Regions from separate parts of the Cupriavidus sp. L7L genome, predicted to be linked through region 1. Evidence: predicted binding sites of a transcription regulator. Region 1 holds the regulator's gene; each other region holds the start of a gene.
The links. The regulator FliA, encoded in region 1, starts transcription of late flagellar genes. The targets are predictions, from matches to a motif close to CTAAAGTTTNNNNNNNNNNNGCCGNTA.
Positions count from the first base shown of each region.

Region 1 (7,635 bases):
TCGACGTGCCCTGGCAGTACTGGGAGTTCTTCAAGAAGCTGCGCATGACCAAGGAAGAGGTCAAGCAGGAATTCAAGGAGAGCGAGGGCGATCCGCATATCAAGAACCGCATCCGCCAGCAGCAGCGCGCCATGGCCCGCCGCCGCATGATGACCGAGGTGCCCAAGGCCGACGTGGTGGTGACCAACCCCACGCACTTCGCCGTGGCGCTGCGCTATGAAGAGGGCCGCATGGGCGCGCCGCGCGTGGTGGCCAAGGGCACCGGCGAAGTCGCCGCGCGCATCCGCGCGCTGGCCGCCGAGCACCGCGTGCCGCTGATGTCGGCGCCGCCGCTGGCGCGCGCGCTGCACCGCCACGTGGAGCTGGGCCACGAGATCCCCGCCGGACTCTATACCGCCGTGGCCGAAGTGCTGGCCTGGGTCTACCAACTGAAGCACTGGCACTACTCGCAGGGCCCGCAGCCGCAGGCGCCGTCGGACCTGCTGGTGCCTGATGAACTCGCCGTACCGGAAAGCCGCGAATGAATGCTCTGAGCTCATTGCTGAACCTGCCTGGCCTGCGCTCGGCCGGCCAGATGAAGGCCTTCACCGGGCCGCTGCTGATCATCATGATCCTGGGGATGATGATCCTGCCGCTGCCGGCCTTCGTGCTGGATCTGCTGTTCACCTTCAATATCGCGCTGGCGATCATGGTGCTGCTGGTCAGCATGTACACGCAGAAGCCGCTGGACTTTGCCGCGTTCCCCGCGGTGCTGCTGTTTACCACGCTGCTGCGCCTGTCGCTGAATGTCGCCTCCACTCGCGTGGTGCTGCTCGAAGGCCATACCGGCCCGGACGCCGCCGGCAAAGTGGTGGAAGCGTTCGGCCACTTCCTGGTGGGCGGCAACTTCGCGGTCGGCATCGTGGTGTTCGCGATCCTGGTGGTGATCAACTTCATGGTCATCACCAAGGGCGCGGGCCGGATTGCCGAGGTGGGCGCGCGCTTCATGCTGGACTCGATGCCCGGCAAGCAGATGTCGATCGATGCCGACCTCAACGCCGGCCTGATCGACGAAGCGGCGGCCAAGAAGCGCCGCGCCGAAGTGGCGCAGGAATCCGACTTCTACGGCGCCATGGACGGTGCCAGCAAGTTCGTGCGCGGTGACGCCGTGGCGGGCCTGATCATCATGTTCATCAACGTCGCCGCGGGCATGGTGGTGGGCATGGTGCAGCACGACCTGGACTTCGGCACCGCAGTGCACAACTACACGCTGCTGACCATCGGCGACGGCCTGGTCGCGCAGATCCCGGCGCTGGTGATCTCCACCGCGGCCGGCGTGATCGTGTCGCGCGTGGCCAATGAGCAGGATGTCGGCGAACAGCTGACCGGGCAGCTGTTCTCCAACCCGCGCGTGTTGTACCTGACCGCCGGCATCATGGGGCTGATGGGCATCATCCCGGGCATGCCGCATTTCGCCTTCCTGCTGCTGTCCGGCGCGCTGGTCTGGATGGGCCGCTACCTGTCGCGCAAGGCGGCGACGCAGCAGCAGGTCAGGCAGCGCGAGGAACGCGCGCCCGCTGTCGCGCAGGAGTCGACCGAAGCCAGCTGGGACGACGTCTCGCTGGTCGACCCGCTTGGCATGGAAGTGGGCTATCGCCTGATCACGCTGGTCGACCGCGCGCAGGATGGCGAACTGCTCGGCCGCATCAAGAGCATCCGCAAGAAGGTGGCGCAGGAAATCGGCTTCCTGGTGCCGGTGGTGCATATCCGCGACAACCTGGAACTCAAGCCCAACGCCTACCGCATCACGCTCAAGGGCGTCGAGATCGGCCGCGGCGAAGCCATGCCGGGGCAATGGATGGCGATCAACCCGGGCCAGGTCAGCGGCACGCTGCCGGGCGCGGCCACGCGCGATCCCGCCTTCGGCCTGCCTGCAGTATGGATCGACGCGGGCATCAAGGAGCAGGCGCAGTCCTACGGCTACACCGTGGTCGATGCCAGCACCGTGGTCGCCACGCACCTGAATCACCTGATCCACATGCATGCGGCCGAGCTGCTCGGCCGCCAGGAAGTGCAGGCGCTGCTGGACCGCATCGCCAGGGACGCGCCCAAGCTGACCGAAGACCTGGTGCCCAAGACCATCTCGCTGACGGCGCTGCAGAAGATCCTGCAGAACCTGCTCGACGAAGGCGTGGCGATCCGCGACATGCGCACCATCCTCGACGTGGTGGCCGAGCATGCGCCCAAGATCAGCGATCCGAACGAACTGACCGCGATGGTGCGCGTGGCCATGGGCCGCGCCATCACGCAGCAACTGTTCCCCAACAACGCCGACCTGCAGGTGATCGGCCTCGACGCCGGCCTCGAGCGGGTGCTGTCGCAGGCGCTGACCAACGGCGGCGGCATCGAGCCAGGCCTGGCCGATGCGCTGCTGCAGCAGACCCAGGGCGCGGTCAGGCGCCAGGAGCAGATGGGGCTGGACCCGGTGCTGCTGGTGCCGTCGCAGCTGCGCCCGCTGATGGCGCGCTTCCTGCGCCGCACGCTGCCGCAGCTGCGGGTGCTGTCGCATGCCGAAGTGCCTGACAACCGCAATATCCGCATCACCGCCATGATCGGCGCGTGAGCGATCACCCGACAGAGCCAACGATGAGCGTAGCTAAATTTGTTGCCGCCAACGGCCGTGAAGCCATGCGCCAGGTGCGCGAAGCCATGGGCCCCGATGCCGTGGTGCTGTCCAACCGTACCGTAGAGGGCGGTGTCGAGATCGTCGCGATGCGCGATGCCGACCTGGGCAGCGTATCGGCCAGCGCGCAGGCCTATGTGCCGCCCGCGCCGGCGGCGGAGCCTGCAGCCATTGGCGACCTGCGCGGCGAGCTGCAGTCGATGCGCGCGATGCTGGAGCGCCAGCTTGCCGGCATCGGCAATGCGCCCACCGCGGCGGGCCACGGCGTTGCCGCCAGCGACCCGCTGCGCGAATCGCTGTTCGAATGGATGGTGGGGGCCGGCTTCTCCGGCCAGCTGGCGCGCACGCTGCTGGCACGCCTGCCGCTGGGCTACGACCGTCCGGCCGCGATGACCTGGATCCGCAAGGAGCTGGCCAGCAAGGTGCCGGTGCTGGGCGACGAAGACCAGCTGTTCGCACAGGGCGGCGTGCTGGCGCTGATCGGGCCCACCGGCGTGGGCAAGACCACCACCACCGCCAAGCTGGCGGCGCGGTTCGTGCTGCGCCACGGCGCCGACAAGCTGGCGTTGCTGACCACCGACAGCTTCCGTATCGGCGCGCATGAACAGCTGCGCATCTATGGCGACATCCTCGGCGTGCCGGTGCATGCGGTGAAGGACGCCGCCGACCTGCGCTTCGCGCTGGCGGCAATGAAGGACAAGCACCTGGTCATCATCGACACCGTCGGCATGAGCCAGCGCGACCGCAGCCTGTCGGAGCAGATCGCCATGCTCGCCGGCGTGCCCGCGCCGGTGCAGCGCGTGCTGCTGCTCAACGGCGCCAGCCACGGCGACACGCTCAATGAAGTCGTGCATGCCTACCGCCACGATGCCGCACCGGACGATGGCGGCATCGACGGCTGCATCATCAGCAAGCTGGATGAAGCTACCCACCTGGGCTCGGTGCTCGATGTGGTGATCCGCCATCGGCTGCCGGTGTTCTACGCCTCGACCGGCCAGCGCGTGCCCGAGCACCTGGAGCTGGCCAGCAGCACCGCGCTGGTCGAACGTGCCTTCCTGACGCCGCGCCGCGGCTCGGTCTTTGCCGATGCCGACGCCGCACGCCGCCGCCAGGCTGCAGCAGACGATCAGTCCGCGAAGGGCGGTGCCGACGACGTGCTGCGCTCGCTCACCGACAGCGCCGATGCGCTGGGCCAGTGTGTCGCGGAACTCAATGGCGCCGGCCTCGGCTTCGACCTGGCGCGCTCGCTGTGGCAGCAGCGCACCGCGGGCGATACCGCGCTGCGCGCGATGGCGCAGCAGGTGCGCGAAGCGGTCTGCCGCGACGTCAGCCGCGCCTGCGACCAGTACGTGCTGGCGCTGGCGGCCACGCTGCCGGTCAGCGTGCCCGGCCGCCGCACGCCGCAGCCGCTGCAGCACACGCTGTGGCTGGGCGACCGCGACGGCACGCCGCTTGCCGCCACCGTCACCGCCGCTGGCCGCGCCGGCCAGCCGCTGGGCGAGGCCGACGCCGAGGCCGCCAACCTGCGCGCCGCCATGAGCGCTGCGCGCAGGGTGGTCAACGTGGTCGACGCGATGCCGTCCGCCGCCACGCTGGCGCGCTGGCAGCAGGCCGGCGAACGCTGGATCGCGGGCGCGCGCAAGACCGTGCGCGTGGTGGGCGCAGGCGCCGCCTGGAAGCTCGATGCACTCGCCGATACGCTGACCTTCCACGCCATCGGCGACGCCATCGTGCGCGAGCGCGACGCGGTGCGCTGGCTGGCCACCGCCAACGTGCGCGTGCCCGACAGCCCCGCGCGTGGCAAGGGCGCTCCCGAAGGCGGCATCGATGCCTGCCTGGTGGTGGTGCGCCTGGTCGACCGCGCCAGCGGCGAGCTGCTCGATACCCGTTATCTGCTGTGCGACCCGGCGCTGGCGCCGGATGCAGCACAGGTGGCGCACTGGGCGCCATGGTCGGACACGGCCGAAGCGCGCCTGCGCACGCTGCGCCATGCCATCGACCACTTCGCGCAGGATGCCGAAGCCGGCCACGCCGCCAGTGCCGCACTCGCGGCGCTGCAGCTTGGCCTGTCGGTGCTGTGCCTCGAACACGCGCCAACCGCGACCGCGCCGGCGTTCCTGGCACGCCTGGCCGGGCGCACCGTGCGAGCCGGCACGGCGGTGCCGGGCACCGTGCTCAATGAAGGCATGGGCCGCATGCTGGCGCTGCTCGACGTGCTGGAGAATTACTCCGGCCGCGCCGCGGCAGCACCCGCTGTCGCGGAAGCGGCCGATGTCATGGGAGCCCTGCAGTGAGCACGCTCGCCATGGACCAGGCGGAAAGCCTGCGGCGCATGCTGGCGCCGCGCACCACGCGCCGCATCGCCGTGGTCGCCAGCGAACGCGGTGCCGGCGCCACCACGGTGGCGCTGGGCCTTTCGCACGCGCTTGCGATGCAGGGAGAGCGCGTACTGCTGCTCGACGAAGACCCGGCCACGGCGCGCGCGACCAGGCTCGCCGGCGCGACCCCGGCCGGCACGCTCGCCGACGTGCAGGAAGGACGCCTGCCGCTGGAAGCCGCGGCGGGCGTCGGCACCGGCGGCGCGGTATCGGTGCTGCCGGCCGGCCGCCAACGCGCGGGGCTCGACGTGCCCGCCGCGGCGCTGTCGGCCTTTCGCAGCGTGCTGGTCGATGCCACCGCCGATGCCGACGGCGCGCTGTCGCCCTTTGCCGGCGGCGCGCACAACGTGGTGATCGTGATGCGCCCGGAGCTGGCGTCGATCACCGCCGCCTATGCCTGCATCAAGCGCCTGCATCACCTGTATGCCTGGCGCCGCTTCTACCTGGTGGTCAACATGGCCGGCACCGAAGCCGCCGTGCAGGCGATCCTGCGCAACCTGGCGCGTACCGCCAGCCAGTACCTCGGCGTGGAAGTGCTGTGCGCCGGCTGGCTGCCGGCCGACCCGCTGGTGGCGCGCGGCGTGCAGCTTGGCCGCTGCGTGGTCGAGGCCTTCCCGGCAGCACCCGCGACCAGCGCGCTGCGACGCACCGCCGGCAGCATCGGCGGCTGGCCGCTGCGCGCCGAGGCGCCGGCCCCTGCCGCGACGCCGGTGCCGGCGGTGCCGGCGTGAGCGCCACCCGAGCCATGCCTTACCAACGAACCAGACCCTGAGCCAGCCGGCGCGCCGCGTGGCGTGCCCGTCCAGCAATCCAGCATTCACGAGAATTGCACCATGTACACGATCCAGGGAAAGCTCGACCAGGCCGATGTGGTCAAGGCGCACGCGCAGCTGGTGCGTCGCATCGCCTTGCAGCTGGCCGCCAAGCTGCCTGCCAGCGTGCAGATCGACGACCTGATCCAGGCCGGCATGATCGGCCTGCTCGACGCCGCCAAACGCTATGAAGACACCCACGGCGCGCGCTTCGAGACCTACGCCAGCCAGCGCATCCGCGGCGCCATGCTCGACGAGGTGCGCGCTAACGACTGGCAGTCGCGCAGCCTGCGCCAGTTCACGCGGCGCATCGAACGCACCCAGCGCTCGCTCGAGCAGAAGCTCGGACGCACGCCGCTCGATTCCGAGGTGGCCGAGGCGATGGAGATGCCGCTGGGCGAATACCAGGTCCTGCTCAACGAGGTCTATGGCTGCCAGCTGCTGCATTACGAGGATTTCGAGCGCTCCGGGGAAGAGGATTTCCTCGACCGCCATCTTGCCGGCAGCGACGACGGCAATCCGCTGACGGTGCTGATGGAAAGCGGCATGCGCCAAGCGCTGATCCGCGCCATCGACCGGCTGCCCGAGCGCGAGAAGCTGGTGCTGTCGCTGTGCTATGACCAGGAGCTGAACCTGCGGGAGATCGGGGCGGTGCTGGATGTGACCGAGTCGCGCGTGTGCCAGATCCGGGGGCAGGCGATTACGCGGTTGCGGAACCAGTTGCGTGGGTTGTTGTGATGGGTGTTGGTGGCCTGCTTGCCCGCGGCGCCGGCGTTGTGCTGCTCGCTGCGTCGGCTTGTGCCTGGGCGGCGATCGAAGGTGGGACACGGCATGCGTGGACCGGGTCGGTCAATGGGCCGGCGTTGCATGGGCGGGGGCAGCGGGCGGTGTCGGCGCCGATTCAGCCTGTGGGGATGTTGCCGCAGGCTGAAGGGGTGATTACGACGGTGCGGTGGCGTTACAGCTTTGCGCAGACGCCGCCGGCCGAGTTGCAGGCATATTTGTGCAATGCGCAGCGGTGTGTGATGTTGCCCCAGGCCGAGGGGCTAACGTCCGCGTTCTCCGGCGATGATGCTACCAAGGGGTTTGTGTTTGCATTTCGGGTGCCGGGACAGGGGAGTCTGGTGCCGGTTTTGCAGGGGCGGAGTAATGAGGTGGTTGTGGGCTTTCGGTAGGGGGCATGCGGATTGGCAGTTGCCTTTTTCTGCCTGCGGCTTGGCATCTGGTAGCCATTTGATACGCCCGGTTCCGCCCTAAAGGGCGGGTAACTTTTTGTCCGAGCGACAAAAAGTCACCAAAAAGCGCGTTTACGGCCCTGCGGGCGGCCACTTTTATCGTAGTGGGCGGGGGCTTTCGTACGGGGCTGAGCTTCGTTGCAGGGCAGGACTGCCTGACGCCGTGGTGCGCCACGGTGGCTCGGAGTTGAAGCGATGTTTGAACGAGCCCAGAGCTGTGGGTGGCCCCTTCTGCGTGGGTCAACGTAGGAACGCCTACGGCTGCGTGCGCGCCGGCAGCATCTCAGGTCGAGGGTCTCGGCACGGAACGCGTCGCTGCGCTCGCTTGGCGCTATCGCAGAAGAGCCCACTTGCCCCGCTGCCACCGGGCCTGTTCGCTCTCCCGCTTGCGGGAGCGGGAGCGGGAGCGGGGTTGGGGGAGAGGGCCAGAGCCTCCACGGAGTGAATCCAGCTAAGTCGCCCAGGCCGGGCGCGGATCTTCACTAGTCCATCGCGTCAGTGAATTGGCACCGGGCGAATTCGCCGCGATGGATCGTCGTACTTCCACT
Region 1 covers NZ_SMNY01000078.1:767-8,401, forward strand. Annotated here, with positions in the region: gene flhB (flagellar biosynthesis protein FlhB) at 1-524, shown strand, start outside; gene flhA (flagellar biosynthesis protein FlhA) at 521-2,602, shown strand; gene flhF (flagellar biosynthesis protein FlhF) at 2,626-4,956, shown strand; gene E1J61_RS35540 (flagellar synthesis regulator MotR) at 4,968-5,771, shown strand; gene E1J61_RS35545 (RNA polymerase sigma factor FliA) at 5,874-6,590, shown strand; gene E1J61_RS35550 (flagellar protein FlhE) at 6,590-7,027, shown strand; partial or broken gene E1J61_RS35555 (IS630 family transposase) at 7,583-7,635, opposite strand, start outside.

Region 2 (10,514 bases), on a different contig from region 1:
CGCCGGCTCGAGGTCCTGCTGGGCACGATTTCGCGGGGCCACGGCGCGTTGCCGCATGCACACCCGAATCTTGAGCAGGCGTCGTTCCTGCTCGCCGGCGAGGGTCTTGGCGAACTACCGGGAAAGCAGCGCATCTTGCGCGCGGGGGACTGGAGCTTCAACGCGGCCGGCGTCTTCCATCGCTTCGAGGTCATCAGCGACGACCCGGTACAGGTGATAGTGGTCTACGCGCCGCCGTACAGCGAAAACCCGAACGCAGCGGTGACCGCGGCCGGCCCGGACGACCCACGCCTTCAGACCGGTGCCGCCGATGTCCGCGACGTTCCTGCCAGCACCGAACCGATCGCGCTGCCGCACTACCGTGGCGCGCTCGTCAGGCCGGTCATCACACGCGAGACCGTCGATTCCCGCTTTCTCGACATCTATATGGTCGAACTTGATCCCGATGGCGGCGCCGAGCCGCACAGGCTTGGCGAGACCGAGCAGGTGCTCTTCGTGCGTGGCGGCACGCTCCGCGGGCACATCGAAGAGGAGCGCTTCGCGGCCGGGACCGGGGAGTGGGTCTACGTTCCCGACGGTGCGGAACTCAGCCTCGAATCGTCGGACGGGACGTGTGAGCTCATTGTCATTCGCGCACACGATCCGCTGTCCTGACGCACGCTCGGCCAAGTCAATCCATCAGATCCCGAGATGCGGGAGGAGACAAGATGATCCAGCGATTTTCCCGGCGGCGCATGCTCGCCCTGCTGTCCGGACTGGCCGCTGCTTCCGCGGCCCCGCAATGGGTGTGGGCTGCGGGCCCGAACGAGTATCCGGACAAACCGGTCCGTGTCGTGGTGCCGTTCCCTGCAGGCAGTGGCACGGACAACATCGCGCGCTACATCGCGCGGATCATCACTGCCCAGACCGGACAGTCCGTCGTCGTGGAAAACCGCCCCGGTGCCAACGGCTTCATCGCGGCCACGGCGGTCGCGACCGCGCCCGGCGATGGCTACACGATGCTCATCACGACAAATACCACCCACGCGGCCAATGCGTCCCTGTTCAAAAAGCTGCCCTATGATCCCATCAAGGACTACGCGCCGGTGTCGTTGATCGCCAGAAGCGGATTGGTCCTGGTGGTGCCATCCGACAGCCCGGTGCAGAAGGTGTCAGAACTGACCACGCTGGCGAAAAGCCGGCAAGGCAAGTTGACCTTCGCCAGCGGCAGTTCCTCCACCCGGGTCGCCAGTGAGCTCTACAAGATGATGAGCGGCGCACCGGCACTGCATGTGCCTTACAAGGGCGTGCCGCAGGGCCTGACCGACTTGATGGGCCATCAGGTCGACTTCATGATTTCCGACATCAATCCGGCCCTGCCCCTGATCCAGAACGGCAAGCTGCGCGCAGTCGCCGTAACCACGTCCAGGCGCCATCCCCTGCTCGCCAATGTTCCGACCATGGCGGAAAGCGGCCTGCCAGGGTACGAGATGACGGCCTGGGTTGCTGCCTTCTTTCCTGCCACCACGCCGAAACCGGTCGTCGCGCGCATGAGCCAGCTGATTCGGCATGGGTTGACGAGCCCGGCGGCTACCGAATACTTCAGCCGGACAGGAGGCCAACCCTCCCCATCGACGCCAGAAGAACTGGCAGCGTTCGTGCACAGCGAGACCGTCAAATGGGCTGAGGTGATCAAAGCCGCCGGCATCCAGCCGGAATGACCTGCGCCGCCGTCGGAGGCCGGGAATACTCGGCCGGCCCCCTGGCGGTAGTCAGAACATCCGGATCAGTCGGATCTGGGTGAAGTTTCCGTGCTTGGCATTGCGCGACGGCGCCACGAAGAGGATTTAACTCGTTGATTTTTAAGGAGTATGACAACGGAAATCGCCTCTCTTCAGCACCAAAAAGAATTCAGGGCATCGCCCACGCAAACCCGGACAGCCCTCACGCTCTCCGGGTTTTTTGTTGCCTGATCTCCGAAGCGCGGCCCAGGCCAGCGCAAGCGGATCTTCTTCCGTCTCGATAAGCTCCCATCCTCGCGGCATCTAGCGCATGGCGTCTGCCCACGGCGCGCATGAGGCCACCGCAGACGCGTCGGCCATGGCGTTCCGGCAAACGGGGAGAGGCAGGCTACCGCCCCAACCGCCGCGCCCACCAATACCGGAACGGATGGTCGAAGTCGGGATAGAGCACCGGCTGGCTGAAGCAGCCAGCGTGCTTCATCAGGAGGTAGGCGACAAGCATGGTCGCCCAAAAAGCAAACAGGTCCACGATGCACGGCCACCCTTGTTTGCCAGGTGGCCGTTTTCATTATAGGGAGCGCTGCCGCTGCGGGGCCGATACCGCACTCCGCACTTACCCTAACGCCAGGTGCGTCAGTACACTTCCGGCACGAACATCTGTTGCGGCACCGGATGCCGCACATAGTCCTCATGCCGCTCGCGCGCCGGCAGCACGATCGTGGGTGCGTCCACGTCCTGGTAAGGCACCAGGCTGAGCAGGTGGTGGATGCAGTTCAGCCGTGCGCGCTTCTTGTCGTCGGCCTGCACCACCCACCACGGCGCCTCGGGGATGTGGGTGCGCTCGAGCATGATCTCCTTGGCCTTGGTGTAGTCCTCCCAGCGCCGCTGCGATTCCAGGTCCATCGGGCTGAGCTTCCATTGCTTGAGTGGATCGTGGATACGGCTGAGGAAGCGCAGGCGCTGTTCGTCGTGCGTGATCGAGAACCAGTACTTGACGACCTGGATGCCGGAGCGCACCAGCATCTTCTCGAACTCTGGCACCGAGCGGAAGAATTCTTCGTACTGCTCGTCGTTGCAGAACCCCATCACGCGCTCGACGCCGGCGCGGTTGTACCAGCTGCGGTCGAACAGCACGATCTCGCCTGCCGCGGGCAGGTGCGCCGCATAGCGCTGGAAGTACCACTGGGTGCGTTCGCGGTCGTTGGGCGCGGGCAGCGCGGCCACGCGGCATACGCGCGGGTTCAGCCGCTGCGTGATGCGCTTGATCACGCCGCCCTTGCCGGCGGCGTCACGCCCTTCGAACAGGATCACCAGCTTGTGGCCGGTAGCCGCGACCCAGCTCTGCAGCCTGACCAGCTCGCCCTGCAGCCGGAACAGCTCGCGGAAATAGTGGCGGCGGCTGTCCTGCTCGGCCCCTTCGGGCAGATGTACCGGGTCGCCGAAGGCTTCGCTGGCTTCGCGGTCGTCCAGCTCCAGTTCGATCTCTTCGTCGTAGTAGTCGGCCACTTCATTGTGGATGCGCCGTACCAGCTCTGCCTCGCCCGGTCTCATCTGCCCCTCCTGTCGGATACATCGCGGTCGCGCCGATGCTGGCACGCCAGTGTTGCAGCCGCGTGAACGCCTGCGCGCGCTATGCCGCCGGGTTGATGTTGTGGTTGTGGCGGAACAGGTTGCCCGGGTCGTAGCGGCGCTTGACCTCGACCAGCCGTGCGAAGTTGGGACCATAGGCGGCGCCGATGCGGTCGGTTTCTTCCTGCGTCAGGAAATTGACGTAGACGCTGCCCAGCGCGAACGGCGCCGCGGCGCGGAATACTTCGCGGGCCCAGCCGATGCAAGCGTCGTCCTCGGCCGGCGTGTCCCAGCGCCCGTGCAGGTTCATGATGAACTGCGCGTCGCGGTTGGCATAGGCGGTGGCGTCCGGCGCCACGCGGTTGGTCTGGCCGCCCATCGCGCCGACGAACACCTCGCATTGCGGCGACGGCAGCTTGCCGATCTGCTCGACCAGCATCGCGATCAGGCCGTCGTCGAGCCCGGCGAAGTTGTGCGATTTCCAGTAGTTGCGCGCTCCCGGCGTCAGCAAGGGATCGAAGGCCTGCTGCCATGCCGTGAACGGCATCGGTCCGACATGCTCGCCATAAGGCGTGCCCAGTTTGCGCAGCGGCTCGACCAGCGCGGCGCCATGCTCCGGCGGGCCGATATAGCAGATCGCCAGCGCCACGATCGGCTTGCCATGCGCCTCCGGTGGCAGGAACGGCAGCGGTGGGGCCTGGCGCAACACCGCCCATACCGTCAATTCATCCGGCATCGACTTGAACTGCTCGCGAAAGGCCGGCAGCACGGTGGGACCCTGCTCGAGGGGGTAGATGATCAGGCCGCCATAGACCTCGGGGCCGACGGGGTGCAGCCGGAACTCGAACATTGTGACCACGCCGAAATTGCCGCCGCCGCCGCGCAGTGCCCAGAACAGGTCGGGGTGCTCGTCGGCGCTGGCGCGCAGCAGCTTGCCGTCGGCAGTGACCACCTGCGCCGAGACCAGGTTGTCGACGGTGGTGCCGAACTTGCGGCTGAGCCAGCCGAAGCCGCCGCCAAGGGTCAGACCCGCGACGCCGGTGGTCGAGTTGATGCCCAGCGGCGTGGCCAGCCCGAAGGCCTGCGCCTCATGGTCGAAGTCGCGCAGCGTGGCGCCGGGCTCTACCCAGGCACGCTGTGCCCGCGGGTCAATGCGCACCGAGCGCATCGCCGTCAGGTCGAGCACCATGCCGCCGTCGCAGATCGCCAGCCCGCCGATATTGTGGCCGCCGCCGCGTATTGCCAGCAGCACACCGTGCTCGCGCGCAAAGTTGACCGCGGCGATCACGTCGGCGACGCCGGCGGCCTGCACGATCAGTTGCGGCCGGCGGTCGATCATTGCGTTCCAGATGCGGCGGGCATCATCGTAAGCGGCGTCGGCGGGCTGCAGCAGCCGTCCGCGCATTTGCGCCTTTAGTGATTCGATATGTTCTTGCGATAACTGGCCCATGATCAGCCTCCCGATGCGGGTTTGGAAACATCGGACGACGCGCGGCTGCCGGGGTGCAGGAAGATGGCCACGAGGACCGATGACTTCACCATTTAAGGCAGGCCCCCGGCGAATGTAAACGCGGCGTGCAGCGCGCCCCGCTCAAGTGCCGCAACGCGATCATGGCGCCGTGCCCGCCTATCATGGAAGCAACGCCGGCACGGTGCAAACGGGCGCCGGCCGGCTGCGCAAATGGACACAACCAGCCACCCTCCCCTGTTCCTGTGCGGCGATGTGATGACCGGGCGCGGCATCGACCAGATCCTGGCGCATCCCAGCCAGCCGCTGCTCCACGAGTCGTATGTGCATTCGGCGCTCGACTATGTGCGCCTGGCCGAGCGCAAGGCGGGCCCGATCGCTCATCCGGTGGCGCCCGCGTATCCGTGGGGCGATGCGCTTGCCGAACTCGACAGTCGCGGCGCATGGCCGCGCATTGCCAACCTGGAGACGGCGATCACCACCAGCGACGACGCATGGCCCGGCAAGGCCGTGCATTACCGCATGCATCCGGACAATGTCGATTGCCTGCAGGCGGCAGGCATCGACTGCGTGTCACTGGCCAACAACCATGTGCTCGACTGGGGACGCGCTGGCCTGGCCGATACGCTGGCGGCGCTTGATGCCGCGCGTATCGCGCATGCCGGTGCCGGCCCCGATGAGGACAGCGCGATGCGGCCGGCGTGGCTGCCGCGGCCGGGCGGCGGGCGCGTCGCGGTATTTGCCTTCGCCATGCATAACTGCGGCACGCCCGCTGCATGGCGCGCCACCGCCGGCCACTCCGGCGTGAACCTGCTGGATGACTGGTCCGCCGCCTCGTGCGACCGCATTGCCGCGTGGATTGGCAGGGACAAGCGTGCCGGCGACCTCGTGGTGGCATCGATCCACTGGGGTGGCAACTGGGGCTACGACATCGACCCGGCGCAACGCGCCTTCGCGCACGGGCTGGTGGAGCGGGCCGGCGTGGATATCGTGCATGGGCATTCCTCGCACCATCCGCTCGGCATCGAGCTGCATGCGGGCAAGCCCATCCTTTATGGCTGCGGCGACTTCATCAACGACTACGAGGGCATCGGCGGCTACGACGACTACCGGCCGGACCTGGCGCTGATGGTATTCGTCCGCTTCGATGCGGCAGGCAACGCAGACCTGCGGCTGGTGCCGCTGCGGCGCAGCCATTTCCGGCTCGAATATGCGGGCGAAGTCGACATCGCCTGGCTGCTGGCGATGTTCGCCTATGAAGGACGCACGCTCGGCACGCGGGTCGAGCGCAGCGGGCTGCACGAACTGCGCCTGTCGGCGGCATGAGATCGCACCATGAGGCCGGCGCCATAAAAAAGCCCGCCGGCACGGCGGGCTCTTGCGGCACGTACCGCCAGGCTGCGGTGCGGCGCTAGTGGCGGTGAATCATATGGTCGAACCATGTGCGTACCGACTGCTCCTGCTGCTGCAGCAGCGTCGGATTCTTTTCGCGCATGATCCAGATGGCAAAGGCGGCACAGGCCACCAGGGCGATCAGCGCCAGTGCCGTGATCAGTGCGGCAGTCATAGCAACCTCCTGTAGAAGACTGGTTGCACCTTCAGTGTAGGTCGGATCGCGCGCGATGCAGGGGACGTGCAAAAGCAGGAAGGCCAGCCGCATTGGCTGGCCTTCCGGTATCTCAAGTGCCACGTGAGTCGGTTCCGTGTAACGCTTCCACAGTTTGCTGGTCCGCTTCTGCATTCACTGCCCGAGACTAGCTCTCTCGCCCATCCTGCGGCACCCCAGGACATACCTGCAGGATAGTACAAATTCGGGCGCGGGGAAGCGCGCGCGCTGATGCGGGCGCAGGTCACGCTCAGGTCACGCTCACGTCACCGCAATACGGTCGTCGACGAGGCGGATCTGGCCACCGGGCTTGTCTTCCACCACCTTGAGCACGCGGCTGCCCACCTGCAGCGTGACGCCGCCATGGATGCGCCGTGCCGCGTCGATGACGGCACCGGCTGCGGGCTGCATCTGCTGGCCCAGTTCGGCCAGGCGGCCTTCCAGCTCGAACAGGTCACGCGAGAGCTTGAACAGCGTGGCACGCGCCTTCTCGCGCAGGTCGCCGACGGCCTTCTCCGGATGCCTGGCAAAGAACGCCACCAGCTGCCTGACCTTGTTCTGCTCGTCCAGCAGCCGCCGGCGGTCTGCCTCGAGCGCGGCGCGTTGCGCGTCGGCATAGGGATTCAGTCCCACCTGCACGCTGGTGGCGCTGCCGGCAGGACTGCCGAGCACCGCGGCGTGCACCGCCAGCATGGCGCGCGTGCGCCCGCCGCTGATGCTGCCCTGCACGCCGGGGCCCCCGACCACGATGCGCGCGCCCGCGGCAACATCGCTCTGGCGGATGCCGCTGTCGACGTTCACCTCGGTGCCGGCCTCGACCACGGCGTTCTCGATGAAGCGGGCCTTGACCGCGCCCTTGCAGCGCACGCTGGCGCGGCTGATGCCGCCGTCGGCATGGCCGGTCTCGGACTTGCCGATGATGCCGCCCTTGACCACGACATTGCCGCCGGCGTCGATGTCGGCGGCTTCGATGGTGCCTTCGACCAGCACGTCGCCGCTGACGCGCACCGACATGCCGGTACGGATATCGCCCGCCACCCGCAGCGTGCCGTCAAATGCGACGTTGCCCGAATGCAGGTCGACCGCCTCCACCTGCACCACCGGGCTGACGGCGATGCCATGCACGCCGGCTACTGGGGCGCCGGCGATCACGGCAACCAGCAGGTCGGGGTCGTCGGGATCGGCGGCGGCGCCGGTCAGGCCCTCGGCAAAGGGCGGATCGTCCATCGGATCGGCGGCAATGGGCTTGCCGAACACGTCCACGCCATCATGGCCGGGCACCGCCGGGATGCGGCGCATCAGCGGCATGCCGGGACTGACCAGCAGCAGGTTGCCGAGGTCGCGCAGGTCGACGCGCGAATCGTCCTCATCGGCCTGCACTGGCTTGCGCGGCTGCAGCAGGTTGACGAAGCGTGCCGGCTCGCCCTGGCGCGGCGCCACGCCGGCGGCGATGGTGCGCAGCTCGCAGCGGCCTTCGGCCAGCGCGGCGTCGAGCGCCAGCGCCTGGATCGGCGCCACCACGCCGCGCTCGGCGACGGCGCGGCGGATCTCGTCCTCCGTGACCGGGCGGCCGCCTTCGGCGGGCATCAGCGTGAGCCGCGCGGCCAGGCCGTCGTCCGTGATATCGAGCTCGAACGCGCCATCGACCAGCACACCGATGGCGGCGTCGATCTCATGCTCGGCGCGCTGGCACTGCTGCAGGAACTGCGCGACCGCGCGTGCATCCAGCCTCGCGCCGGCCCAGCCGTGGCTGTCCAGGCACTGCCTCAGGCTGGCGTGATCCGGCGCCAGCCTGCCTGGCTCCGGTGTGTAGCGTGCATGCACCTGCTCGCCTGGCTCGGTCAGCTCCAGGCGCAATCCCGACTCGTGCATCATGAGTCCCCTGACGTTGGTTGCGGAGCTGCATGGCGCTCGGCCACGGCGGCCTGCCCGCGCTGGCGGACAGCGCGTGCCCGGACGGCTGGCGCTCCACTTGTTATCGATCCAAGACCATCGGCAGCGGGAGTACGAAACTTGAGCGGGCAACGGCCCCCGCCGAGGAGGGGTGGGCCAGGCCATCAGCGGATGGCATCGCCGGACTTTTCGGTAAACTGTCGGCATTTCCGGGACGCGCCGCGTCCCGCAGCCTGTGCAGTCCCCATGTCAAATACCCACGAAATCCGCCCCGGCCAGTCCCTCGAGCTGCTCAAGGAACTCCATATCCTGACGCGCGACGGCAAGATGAACCAGGACAGCCGGCGCAAGCTAAAGCAGGTCTACCACCTGTTCCAGTTCATCGAGCCGCTGCTGCAGCAGGTCAAGGATGAGCGCGGCCGTGTCACGCTGGTCGACCATGGCGCCGGCAAGTCGTACCTCGGCTTCATCCTGTACGACCTGTTCTTCAAGGCCTTGAAGGACGATTCCCATATCTACGGCATCGAGACGCGCGAGGAACTGGTGAAGACCTCGCAGGCGCTGGCAGCGCGGCTGGGCTTTCCCGGGATGTCGTTCCTGAACCTGTCGGTGGCGGACTCGATCACCTCGCCACAGTTGCCGCCGACCGTCGACGTGGTCACCGCGCTGCATGCGTGCAATACCGCCACCGACGACGCCATCCGCTTCGCGCTGGCCAAGCGCGCGCAGCACATCGTGCTGGTGCCCTGTTGCCAGGCCGAAGTGGCCAGCGTGCTGCGCAAGCACAAGGGCAAGCTGCTGGCGGGCAATCCGCTGACCGAGATCTGGCGCCACCCGCTGCATACGCGCGAATTCGGCAGCCAGGTGACCAATGTGCTGCGCTGCCTGCAGCTGGAGGCGCATGGCTACCAGGTCAGCGTGACCGAGCTGGTGGGCTGGGAGCACTCGATGAAGAACGAGCTGATCATCGCCCAGTACAAGGACCTGCCGCGCCGGCGCCCGGCCGAGCGGCTGCAGAACGTGCTGGAAACGCTGGGACTGGAAGAGATGAACGAGCGCTTCTTCACCGCCCCGGTTTCGGACAAGCCGGCCGAGCCAGCGTAAGTCAGTCTTTCGGGGGCGGGTTCTTGCCGGTGGCTTTGTCTTCGGCTTTGTCTTCGGCTTCGTCCTCGCCCGCCATCACGCGGCGCCAGCCCGCATGCCCCAGGCGGCGCATGGTTGCCTGGTTGCGCTCGTAGATATCCGCCGCATCCGGGAAGGCCGCCGCCGCGCGCGCGATGCTGTCCTCGCGCAGCAAGTGCAGGATCGGATACGGTGCGCGGTTGGTGTAGTTCTCGATGTCGTCAGGCTCGCTATCGGCGAACTGGTACTGCGGATGGAAGCTGGCGATCTGCAGCGTGCCTTCCAGGCCCAGGCTGCCGAGCAGGCGGTCGGCGAAGTACAGCAGGTCGTTGTAGTCGAGGAAATCGGCCACCGCGTGGGGCAGGATCAGCAGCGTGGTGTCGATCTCCGCCGGATCCGTCTCATCGAGCAGGCGCAACTCGCGCTCGAGTTCATCCAGCACATCCGGCGCTTCGGTCGCCGTGCTGACCACGTAGCGTACCTGCTCCTTCACATAGACGCTCTTGGCAAAGGGGCACAGGTTGAGCCCGATCACCGCGCGCTCAAGCCAGTGGCGGGTGGCGGCGATGACAGCGTCTGCGGAAGTGGCGGCGGAGGGCATGATGGGGATACCGGGCAAACCGTCATTCTAGCGCTGCCGCAGGCTCTATAATCCGCGGCGGAAACACTGCTGTCCTTGCCGAGCGCCCCATGTCCCCTGCCACGCCTCCCGCTGCCACCGTCAACCCACCAGATGTCGCCATCATCGGCGGAGGACCGGCCGGGCTGATGGCTGCCGAAGTGCTGGTGGCGCAAGGCGCCAGCGTGGCGGTCTATGACGCGATGCCGTCGGTCGGGCGCAAGTTCCTGATGGCCGGCAAGGGCGGCATGAACCTCACGCATGCCGAGCCGGAACCGGCCTTCCTCGGCCGCTATGGCGCCCGTGCCGCGCAGATCGCGCCGATGCTTGCGGACTTCGGCCCGCAGGCGCTGCGCGAGTGGGTGCACGGGCTTGGCATCGACACCTTCGTCGGCAGCTCGGGCCGCGTTTTCCCGACCGACATGAAGGCCGCGCCGATGCTGCGCGCATGGCTGCACCGGTTGCGCGAGGCCGGCGTGCAGTTCCATATGCGGCATCGCTGGCTGGGTTGGGAGG
Region 2 covers NZ_SMNY01000009.1:709,218-719,731, reverse strand. Annotated here, with positions in the region: gene E1J61_RS11230 (cupin domain-containing protein) at 1-654, shown strand, start outside; gene E1J61_RS11225 (tripartite tricarboxylate transporter substrate binding protein) at 708-1,700, shown strand; gene ppk2 (polyphosphate kinase 2) at 2,355-3,272, opposite strand; gene E1J61_RS11215 (FAD-binding oxidoreductase) at 3,352-4,740, opposite strand; gene E1J61_RS11210 (CapA family protein) at 4,972-6,084, shown strand; gene E1J61_RS11205 (hypothetical protein) at 6,170-6,499, opposite strand; gene E1J61_RS11200 (DUF342 domain-containing protein) at 6,626-8,239, opposite strand; gene E1J61_RS11195 (SAM-dependent methyltransferase) at 8,504-9,361, shown strand; gene E1J61_RS11190 (DUF1415 domain-containing protein) at 9,363-9,980, opposite strand; gene E1J61_RS11185 (TIGR03862 family flavoprotein) at 10,070-10,514, shown strand, end outside.
Region 2: a site for FliA is predicted at 8,355-8,381, ahead of E1J61_RS11200 (DUF342 domain-containing protein). Genes of this name have one in related genera too.

Region 3 (10,514 bases), on a different contig from region 1:
CCCGCACGATCCCGCCGATGGCAACGCCGGCAAAGGCAGCAGCATCGACAGCAGCGTCGGCAACCGCAACATCAACGACGGCACGGCGCCGGCCAACGCCTTCCCGCACGACGGGCCCGGCATCGGCCTGACGCTGGTGCAGAAGCTGGTCTTGCTGCATGGCGGCACGATCCGCGCCGACAGCCCCGGCCCTGGCCAGGGCAGCACCTTCAGCGTCACGCTGCCGGTCGAGCCGTGGCACAAGTGGCACCCCGGCACCGGCAAGTCCGCGGCGCACAGCGCCGTGTCGCGGCGGATCATGGTGGTGGACGACAACGCCGACGCCCTCGAAGCCATGACCATGACGCTCCAGACCATGGGCCACACCGTGGTGACGGCGCCGGACGGGCCCACGGCTGTCGCGCTCGCCACCGCCGCGCGCCCGGAAGTGGTGCTGCTGGATCTCGGCATGCCGGCCATGGACGGCTTCGAGACCGCGCGCCGGCTGCGCGCGCTGCCCGAGATGCGCGGCGCCACGCTGGTCGCATTGACCGGCTTCGGCCAGCCCGAGGACCGCCGGCGCGCGATGGAAGCGGGCTTCGACCAGCACCTGGTCAAGCCGGCCGACCTGGACGCGCTGACGCACCTGCTCGATACGCTCAAGGACCGCGTTTAGCCACCACCGGCCATGCCGGTCCGCCATCAACCCTGACAAGGAGCCTACGTGCATACCACGCCCGACCCCGACATTCCCCCGCGAGAGCCGGAAGTCCCGCCGCCCGAGCCGCCGCCGGGGCCTCCCGAACCCGTCTCCGACCCGCCACCGGGCGACCAGCCGCCACCGCCGCCGCAACGCGCGCGCGATCAATGCGATAAAGGAGCCGTCAAGTGTCCCGCATCATCTGGAAAGGCGCCATTACCTTTGGCCTCGTCAATATCCCGGTCGTCCTGCGGCCAGCGTCGCGCAGCCAGACACTCGACCTCGACCTGCTAGACGTGCGCGACATGGCCCCGGTGGGCTACCAGCGCATCAACAAGAGCACCGGCAAGCCGGTCGACAAGGAGCACATCGTCAAGGGCTACCAGTACGCCAAGGACGAGTACGTGCTGCTGAACGACGAGGATTTCCGCCAGGCCAATGTCGAAGCCACGCAGACGGTCGACATCGTCAGCTTTGTCGAGGCGCAGAGCATTCCGCCCTATTTCTTCGACACCCCCTACTACCTCGAGCCGGACAAGCGCGGCGACCGCGGCTACGCGCTGCTGCATGCGACGATGCGGCGCACCGGCCGCGCCGCGCTGGCGCTGGTGGTGCTGCGCAATCGCCAGCACCTGGCGGCAGTGCTGGTCCACGACAACGCGCTGGTGCTCAACACCATGCGCTTCGCCGATGAAGTGCTGCCGATCTCGGAGCTGCGCCTGCCGAAAGCGTCGAGCACCAAGGGCAGCGGCGCCTATGCGCGCGAGATCGAGATGGCAACCAAGCTGGTCGAGGACATGACCGAAGACTGGAAGCCAGAACAGTATCGCGACACCTATCGCGACGACATGATGGCGCGCATCGACGCCAAGATCGAATCCGGCAAGACGCACCAGCTGACCCAGCCCACCGAGGACGAAGAAGCGCCGCGGCGCAGCGCCAAGGTCATCGACATGGTGGCGCTGCTGCGCAAGAGCCTGGGCGAGCGCGGCAAGGGCGACGACGGCAAGGGCCGGCGCCGCGCGAAGCCGGCGGAGGAATCGCAAGCGGCGAAGGAAGCCGAAGCCGATGACGACCGCGCCCGCGCAAGCCGCAGCCGCCGCAAGACGCCCGCGCGCCATGCAGCGGCGACGAAATCACCCGCAAAGTCACCCGCAAAGCGGACGACGGCCAAGCGCACGACCGCGGCCAAGCATGCGCCGGCCCAGTCGCACACCAAGTCGCACACCAAGTCGCATGCCAAGTCTCATGCCACGGCTCGCAAGAGCACGGGCACGACACGCCGCAAAGCCGCCTAGCTGGAATCCGGAAAACCGGAGATGGTGCGTTGTGTTTCGCACATCGGCGGACGGCGGGCACTGGCGTGCCCGGCATTGCGCTTCAGCGGTCAGCGCGAAGTGACCTTGAGGTTATCGTTCACCGACGTCACGCCTTCGACACTGCGGATCGTGTCCAGTGCCAGGTTATGCTGTTGCTGGCTTGGCACTGTGCCGCCCACTTCAACCGTGCCATTCTTCGTCTTCACGTGGATGCCGGTCGACTTGAGATCCTTGGCGGTCAGCAGCTTGGTCTTGATCTTGGTGGTGATGGCGCCATCCTCGACCGCCTGCTTGGCCTTGTCGGCGCTCATGTCGGCGCTCGCGCCACGATCCGGGTCGGCCCGGCCCGGCATGCCTGGCGCGGAGTTGACCGGTGCCGCCGGCGCGTTGTCGGCCGCGATGAATATCAGGCCACTTTTGTCCAGCGCCTGCGCGGCGCCGGCAGCCGCCGCCAACGCTGCGGCCACGCAAGCCAGCCTGATGCCGCGCGCGGAAAATCGGGTAATTCGCATGGCTGTGTCTCCTGTACAGGTTCCCAGCGCCTCCGCCGCGTTCGCTGCCTGGCACGCGGGACTGCTGGCACGTTGTCAGTCCGCAAAGTCCATACCAAGTGTTCTCCCAACGCCACGCGGGAGCCGCGGCGACAGGGGTGTGTAAATCGGTCCACCTGTTGTAAAAGCGGGCAGCCGCGCCGGGTGCAGCATGCGGCGCCGCCCGCCACGGCAAGCCCGCTGCCGGCATGCTTCCGCTTGGCATGGCGATTGCAAAACCGGGAATGCGGCAGTCCGCCGCGTCAAGGAGACTAGCAATGGGACAGCAGCAACAGCCGGGTCAATCGCAGTCGGGCCAAAAGCAAGATCAAAAGCAACAAGAACAGCAATCTGGCCAACGCGGCAGCCAGCAATCAGGCGGCATGGGACAACAACAGGGCGGCGGTCAAATGGGTAATCAAGATCGTGGCCAAGGCCAACAGCAACAGCAGGATCGCGGCAGCTCGCAACCGGGCCAGCAGAGCGGTCAACGCAGTGGTCAGCAAGGCGGTCAGGGCGGCCAACAGGGCGGTCAAGGCGGCCAGGGCGGCCAGGGCGGACAACGCCAACAGTAACCTCAGCAGTCAGGCTTGCCGCTGACATAGAGGCAGCTATCCGGGTATGTGCGGCAGCAACATGCGGTGCGGCCGCAGGGGCATACGCCGGAACTTGATCGGCCGGGTCTCCCGAACGGGAGATCCGGCCCTTTTTGCTGAGGTTGCCGCTCTCCTTTCCAAATTGCCGCGGCACCCCGTCGCGCGCGTCCGCGGCTTACCGTGTATGCTGGCCGTGACGTCTTCTTGCTTGCCCCACGGTCTTGTCCAGCCACACCGATCCCGCCCATTCCGCTGATTCCGCGGTCTCCCGCGACGCCCGGCGCGAACGCAGCGCGCCTGGACCGGTGGCCAGGGTGCGTGCGCACGCCGGCGCGCAGGTACGCGCGCTGACGCGCAGCAATTCCGGCCTCACGCTCGACTATGACAACCCGCCCGGCGACCCCGGGCTGTTCGGCCCCGACGCGGTCTGCTGGCGCGTGCACGCAGACTTCCCGGCAATGCTGGCCGGCGGCGTCAGCGCGCTGCTGCTGCAGACGCTGCATCCGCTGGCGCTGGCCGGCGTGTGGGACCACTCCAGCTTTCGCACCGACATGCAGGGCCGGCTCGGCCGCACCGCCCAGTTTATTGCCGGCACCACTTACGGCAGCCGCGACGATGCCATGGCGCTGATCGGGCGCGTACGGCGCATCCATGCCGGTGTCACCGGCGTGGCGCCGGACGGCCGGCCTTATGCGGCGACCGATCCGGCGCTGCTGACATGGGTGCATGTGGCCGAGGTGTCGAGCTTCATGGCGGGCTACCTGCGCTATGTCGGGCCGCTGGGCGAGGCCGAGCAGGACCGCTATTACGACGAGGTCGCGCGCGTTGCGCTGCTGCTCGGCGCAGCCGACGTGCCGCGCTCGCGCGCGGCGGTGGCGGCCTACCTGGAAGCGATGCGGCCCCAGCTGCAGGCCAGCGAGCGCACCCGTGAAGTGGTGCGGCTGGTGCGCAGGATGCCGGTGGCCAACCCGCTGCTGCAACCGGCGGTGCGGATCATGGCCGATGCCGGCATTGCCTTGCTGCCGCCGTGGGCGCGGCAGCAGCTCGACCTCGACGGACCGTCGCTGCGGCGCTCGGCCACGCGGGCCGGCATGCGCGTGCTTGCGCCGGCGCTGCGCTGGGCACTGGGCGCGGGGCTGGCCGCACGGGCACGGCGGCGCGTGGCGCGCGGCGGCAATGTGGGCGGGGCCGCGGGCTAGGACATCCCGGCGCGGCCTTCGGAATATTCACTCCGCAGCCGCTGCCGCGCTGCCGACGCTGCCGCGCAGCACTTTTTCCTGCAGCCGCGCCACCAGGAACGGTGCCAGCAGCGACACCCCCGCGCTCATCAGGAACAACAGCCGGAAGGCATGCTCGGCGCCCTGGCGCACCGCCGCGGCATCGCCGCCATCCTGCGTGCCCGCCATCACGCGCTGGAACAACCGCATCAGCACGTCTTCGCCGCCGCCTAGTACAACATCCCGTAAATGCCTTGAATAAATACACACCTCCGATATCATGTTGGGATGAGTCGAGGTCGTCATGCAACGCCAGTGAAGTTGGCGAAGAAGGAAAGACAGGAACTGCTATCGCTAATCGAGCGCAAGACGGCTGCGCAACGGGACGTGATGCGGGCGCGAATCGCGTTGTGGGCTCACGAGGGCCACTCCAATACGGTCATTGCGCGGGAACTGGGTGTATCGGTGCAAACGGTTTGCCTGTGGCGCAAGCGCATTGCCGAGCAAGGTGCCCAAGGCATTCGTGAAGGCGAGCGCAGTGGCCGTCCGCCGCGCATCACCCACGAGGCGCGACTACAGTTAGTTGCGCTGGCGTGTGAAACGCAGGAACCTGAGGGACGGGTCACGCCCACGCTCGACGAGATTGTGGCGCGCGCCGTGGAGCGCGGCGTCGTCGGGCAGATCAGCCGCAGCCAGGTGCAGCGCATTCTGCAGGCCGGCGACGTGCGTCCGCACCGGGTCCAGCAATGGCTGCACAGTCCAGACCCGTCCTTTCGCGAGAAGGTCAACGGGATTTGCAAGCTGTACCGCAAGGCGCCTCGAAACGCGGTGGTGCTCAGTATCGACGAGAAGACCGGCATTCAAGCCGTCGAGCGTAAGCACCCTGGACGGGAACCTGCACCTGGGCGACTGCGTCGTCGCGAGTTTGAATATATTCGTCACGGTACCCAGGCGTTGATTGCGGCGCTGGATGTGCATACCGGACAGGTGCTGGCTGAGTGCCGCGACCGGCGCACCCAGGAGGATCTGGTGGCCTTCATGGAACGTGTGGCAAGTGCTTACCCCGGCAAACAGGTGCACGTCGTCTGGGACAACCTGAACACCCATTGCGCCCAGGCCGTCTGGCAGGCGTTCAACGCCCGGCACGATGGGCGGTTTCACTTCCACTTCACGCCATTGCACGCGAGTTGGGTCAATCAGATCGAACTCTGGTTTGCCCATTACACGCGCCGGGTACTGCGCCATGCGAGCCACACCAGCACCGCGCACCTGCGCGAACGCACCGAGCAGTTTGTCCGCGCGCACAATCAGGCGGCCCGTCCGTTCAAATGGAGCTTCCGGGGCTATCCGTTGCAAACCGGCGCATCGTAATCGAGGATCGCATGTCAGCCTTACCCGCCAAACATTACGCTGCCAAATTGCAGCAGCAACTGCGCAGCCTGCTCGGCCACGAGCACATCATCACGCAGGCCTACGGGCGTCACCTGCTGATCAAACGTCTGGACGACGACGAACCGACCGTGGTGGCTCGGCTGACCGAGCTCGGCCGCAATCGTTATGGCGCCGCCTTTCGCACTCATAGCGGGCGTTGGGAACCGTTGCCAGGCACAGGCTCGCTCGACGAGATGGCCCAGCTGGTCGTCACGCTCCTGCATCCGTATTTGCAGCCCGATGATTATTAAAGCTATTTAAGAGACGTTGTACTAGGTCACCGACCGCCATGCCGCCGTGCCGCAGCAGCGCGATCAGCACCGTGGTCAGCACCGCCACGCCAACCGCGCCGCCGAGCATGCGCGAGAACGCCGTCAGCGCGGTGGCGATCCCGACGTGCTGCAGCGGCACGGCGTTCTGCGTCGCCACCAGCCCGCTGGGCAGCTGCAGGCCGATCGCAAGCCCGAGCACCACCATCACCAGCGCGCACAGCCACACCGCGCGCGGATCGACAAACGCCAGCGCCGCGATCGCCAGCGGCGCCACCAGCGCGCCGGCCATCTGCAGCGGCTTGTAGCGCCCGCTCCGCGACATTAGCCGGCCCGCCGCAAACGCGCCGAAGGGAATCGCCAGTGTTAGCGGCACCAGCCGCAACGCGGCGGCATCGGCCTGCGCGCCGGCCACCACCTGGAAGCGCAGCGGCAGCAGCACCGACATGGCAATCAGCTGGAAGAAGCACAGGAACAGCGTGATGCAGCAGATCGCCACGGTGGGCACGCGCAGCATCGCCAGCGGAATGACGGGATCGGCCGCGCGGCGCTCCTGCCAGATGAAGAGCCCCAGGCAGGCAAGGCCGGCCAGCGGCAGCGCCAGCGTATCGGGTCGCGACGGCGACTGTCCCTGGCCGAGCCGCGTCAGGAACACCAGCACGCCGCTCAGCCCCGCGCCGAACAGCAGCGCGCCCAGGTAGTCGATCCGATGGCGGCGCCCGCCCGCTGGCAGGTGGCGCAGCGCGCGCCGCACCGTCACCAGCGCAAGCAGCGCCAGCGGCAGGTTGATCCAGAAGATCCAGCGCCACGACAGGAAGTGCGCCAGGTAGCCGCCGATCACCGGGCCGGCCATGCTGGCCACCGCCCACACGCCGCTGACATAGCCCTGGTAGCGGCCGCGCTCGCGCAGCGGCACCACGTCGGCGATGGTCGCCTGCGACACCGACAGCAGCCCGCCGCCGCCCAGGCCTTGCAGGATGCGCGCAAGGATCAACTGCGGCATCGTCTGCGCCAGCGCACAGGCGGCGGAAGCCAGCAGGAACAGCACGATGGCGAAGGACAGCACGGAGCGCCGGCCGAGCAAATCGGAGAGCTTGCCGTAGATCGGCGTGGTGACGGTCGATGCCACCAGGTAGGCGGAGACCACCCACGCCATGTTGTCGAAGCCGTTGAGCTGCAGCGCGATCTCGGGCAGCACCACGGCGACGATCGATTGCTCCAGCGCGCCCAGCAGGATCGCCAGCATCAGCCCGAAGATCACCTGCATGACCGGCACCGGTGGCACGGGCGCGCCGGTGTTGCGCTGGGCGCCGGAGGAAGCGGAAGGGTCAGCGGCAACGGCCGCTTGCGAGGGCGGCTGGGAGGGGGCGGCGGTCATGTGCACCTGCGGACGGCAGGATCGCGGCAAGCGGCGCGGTGAGGCCGCGGTGTGACCGGTCCTGCTCTTGTTGCGGAGTCAAGAAGAGCGGCTATTGTAGGCGCTTCCCGCCGCCGGTGCTTGCCGTGCCCCGGCGCGCCAGGGCAATACGGCAGCGCAGGCGCGCTATCGGCGGTCAGCGCAGAGTTCTTGAAGGGAAATGAGAATAAGAGGCAAAAACACCCGCAGTTCAGTGAATTGGCTGTCCGGAAGTTGGCTTTTAATCACGCTGGGCATCCCGAACGGTCGGTTTATTCCCGGCCACGGCGCCACAGAGCGCGACTCAAACGACGCAGGCACCAAAAAAAGAAGCCCACGCGCGGGGTGCTCGTAGGCTTTCCAGAACTACAAGAGCTTGGAACCAAGCTCTTGCCAAGAATATAAACGCGCTTACATGAGGTGTAAATCCCGCTTCTATCAGGGGAATCCCTGTTACGCGACAATTCGGGCAGTTTTAGCGATTTGGGTCCTGAGATTACTTCAGGACGAATTTTGACTTTCCTTCAGGTTTTCACTGCGTGCCCGACGATGTCAGGGCTGGTGGACACGGCTGGCGAAGATCATTGTGCAGGCGCACAAAACCGTTACAATACTACAGCTCCGAGCGCAACAAATTTTGTAGAGTTAACGCTCTAGGTCTGGCGAGGCACTGTGCCCGTCGACCCTTGTAAAGCTTTGTTACTCTCGGCGCTGAAGTACTCCCCTTCTCTTCTGGCAGCGCCACTCGCCGGCATGTGCCCGACACCCCGGGGCCCGCACAAGAGGCCCGCAGGCGTCGCGGCGCCGACGTCCCGACCCGAGGCCGGTTCCGAGAGCGGATCTTTCCCTGCCGCCCTGGCCGTGCCGCCTACCCAGCCGCCGGCCAACGGACCGTTATCAGCCGCCAGAACCCTTGCGGGCTCTTCCGGAGTCGTTGTGAAGAAGAAGGAATTCCGGCCCAAGCGCTCCAGCCGAAAGGAACTGCAGTACCAGCACCTCGCCGCCCAATCGGCCAACCGCGCGCCGGTGGTCGTCTATTTGTCCAACGGCACGCGCCTGCAGGGGATCGTGCTGGCGACGGACAACTACATGGTGCTGCTCGGCCGGCGGCTGGACGATCCGCAGCCCACCATTGTCTACAAGCAGGCGATTTGCCTGGTGACACCGCTGGACACGCCGGCGGTGGGGATCGATCCGGCGATTGCGGCGGAATTCGTGCCTATCTATATACCGCGGACGCGCAAGCGGCGCTGAAGCAGCCATCGCAACACCACACTCCTGCGGCCTGTTGGCAGGCCGACGCACGCCCGGGCGCCCCCGGCGATACCGCCTGAAACTCTTGCAGAGATCACTCTAAACCTTTGCCGGGGGCGGTCGATAACCCTTGCAACGGAGGCACTCTACGCCCTGCAAAGCAGGCAGCCAACGTTACGGCATCTGCCGGACTGCAATCTCTACTGAACTCAAAGGAGCCGTACCATGGCGATGGTTATCAACACCAACACGCTGTCCCTGCAAACCCAGAACAACCTGTCGACCTCTCAATCATCGCTGAATAACGCGATCCAGCGCCTGTCGTCGGGCCTGCGCATCAACAGCGCCAAGGACGATGCTGCCGGCCAGGCCATCGCCAACCGCTTCAGCGCGAACATCAATGGCTTGACGCAAGCTCAGCGCAACGCCAACGACGGCATCTCGATGGCGCAGACGGCAGAAGGCGCACTCAACGAGGTCAACAACAACCTGCAACGCATCCGCACGCTGACCGTGCAGGCTGCCAACGGCACCAATTCGGCCAGCGACCTGCAATCGCTGCAAGATGAAGTGACGGCACGCCTAGCTGAAATCGACCGTCTGTCGCAGCAGACCTCGTTTAACGGAACGAACCTGCTGGACGGCACCGCCGGTGCGGCCGGTGTGGTCAAGATTCAAGTCGGCGCCAAGGACGGCGAGACCATCGATCTGGATCTCAGCGCCGCGAAGGCGGACACTACCACGCTGGGCGTGAACGCCCTGGACCTGACCGCCCTCGCCGGTACCGAACTTGCCACGATCGACACCGCCATCCAGGCAGTTGACACAGCCCGCAGCGGCCTGGGCGCTTCCCAGAACCGCTTCGAGTCCGTCGTCTCGAACCTGGGCACGACCGTGACCAACCTGTCGGCTTCGCGCTCGCGCATCCAGGACGCCGACTACGCGACGGAAGTGTCGAACATGTCGCGCGCCCAGATCTTGCAACAAGCAGGTACGTCCGTGCTGGCACAAGCCAACCAGACCACCCAGAACGTGCTGTCACTGCTGCGTTAATTCGCACCGGTCGCCGCATCATGCGAGCCGGTCATTGCGCCGGTTCGCATGGAATGTTTCCAGAGCGGTGCGCCGCTCTGGAAGCGCTGCCCGGCGCCTGACAAGCGAACATATTCCCGAGATCTTGACGCGCCACCAGCCACCATCCGACCTGCCCTTACGGAGTTAGAGCATGCTCAGTCCGACCGGCCTACCGCAGTCCGCGGCTGTCTCACTGCCTGGCATCGCGCCTCCCACCACCGAGCGCCAGACAGGCACCAAGGCCGAAGCGGACAGGCGCGAAGGCGATGCCAGTCCGGCCAGCACGGAGGCGCTGGCCACCGTACTCAACAGCCTCATCGAAGCGCTGCGCGGCTCGCCGGTCGACATTCGCTTCACCATTGATGCCGAAACGCACCGTGTGGTGACCAAGCTCGTGAGCAGGGAAAGCGGCGACACCATTCGTCAGATACCGTCGGAAGAGGCGCTGCGCATCAGCCGCGCAATTGACAGGTTGCAAGGACTGCTGATTGAACAGACCGCATAGTTTGTGACATCCTAAGAAGGTAAAGAAACATGGCATCCATCTCCTCTCTCGGCATTGGCTCCGGTCTTGACCTCAGCACCCTGCTGACGAATATTCAGAACGCGGAAAGCGCCGGCTTGGCCGCCATCCAGTCTCAGCAGCAGTCCTACAACGCCAAGCTGTCCGCCTATGGGCAGGTAAAGAGCGCGCTGTCCGCATTTCAAAGCGCTGCCAGCGCATTGGGTGCCAAGAGTCTGTTCGGCTC
Region 3 covers NZ_SMNY01000022.1:425,570-436,083, forward strand. Annotated here, with positions in the region: gene E1J61_RS21460 (response regulator) at 1-655, shown strand, start outside; gene E1J61_RS21470 (Ku protein) at 868-1,977, shown strand; gene E1J61_RS21475 (BON domain-containing protein) at 2,067-2,510, opposite strand; gene E1J61_RS21480 (hypothetical protein) at 2,903-3,097, opposite strand; gene E1J61_RS21485 (oxygenase MpaB family protein) at 3,439-4,323, shown strand; gene E1J61_RS21490 (hypothetical protein) at 4,351-4,557, opposite strand; gene E1J61_RS21495 (IS630 family transposase) at 4,630-5,712, shown strand; gene E1J61_RS21500 (hypothetical protein) at 5,724-6,023, shown strand; gene E1J61_RS21505 (MDR family MFS transporter) at 5,983-7,419, opposite strand; gene E1J61_RS21510 (RNA chaperone Hfq) at 8,374-8,691, shown strand; gene E1J61_RS21515 (flagellin) at 8,917-9,744, shown strand; gene E1J61_RS21520 (flagellar protein FlaG) at 9,917-10,270, shown strand; gene fliD (flagellar filament capping protein FliD) at 10,300-10,514, shown strand, end outside.
Region 3: a site for FliA is predicted at 8,791-8,817, ahead of E1J61_RS21515 (flagellin). Genes of this name have one in related genera too.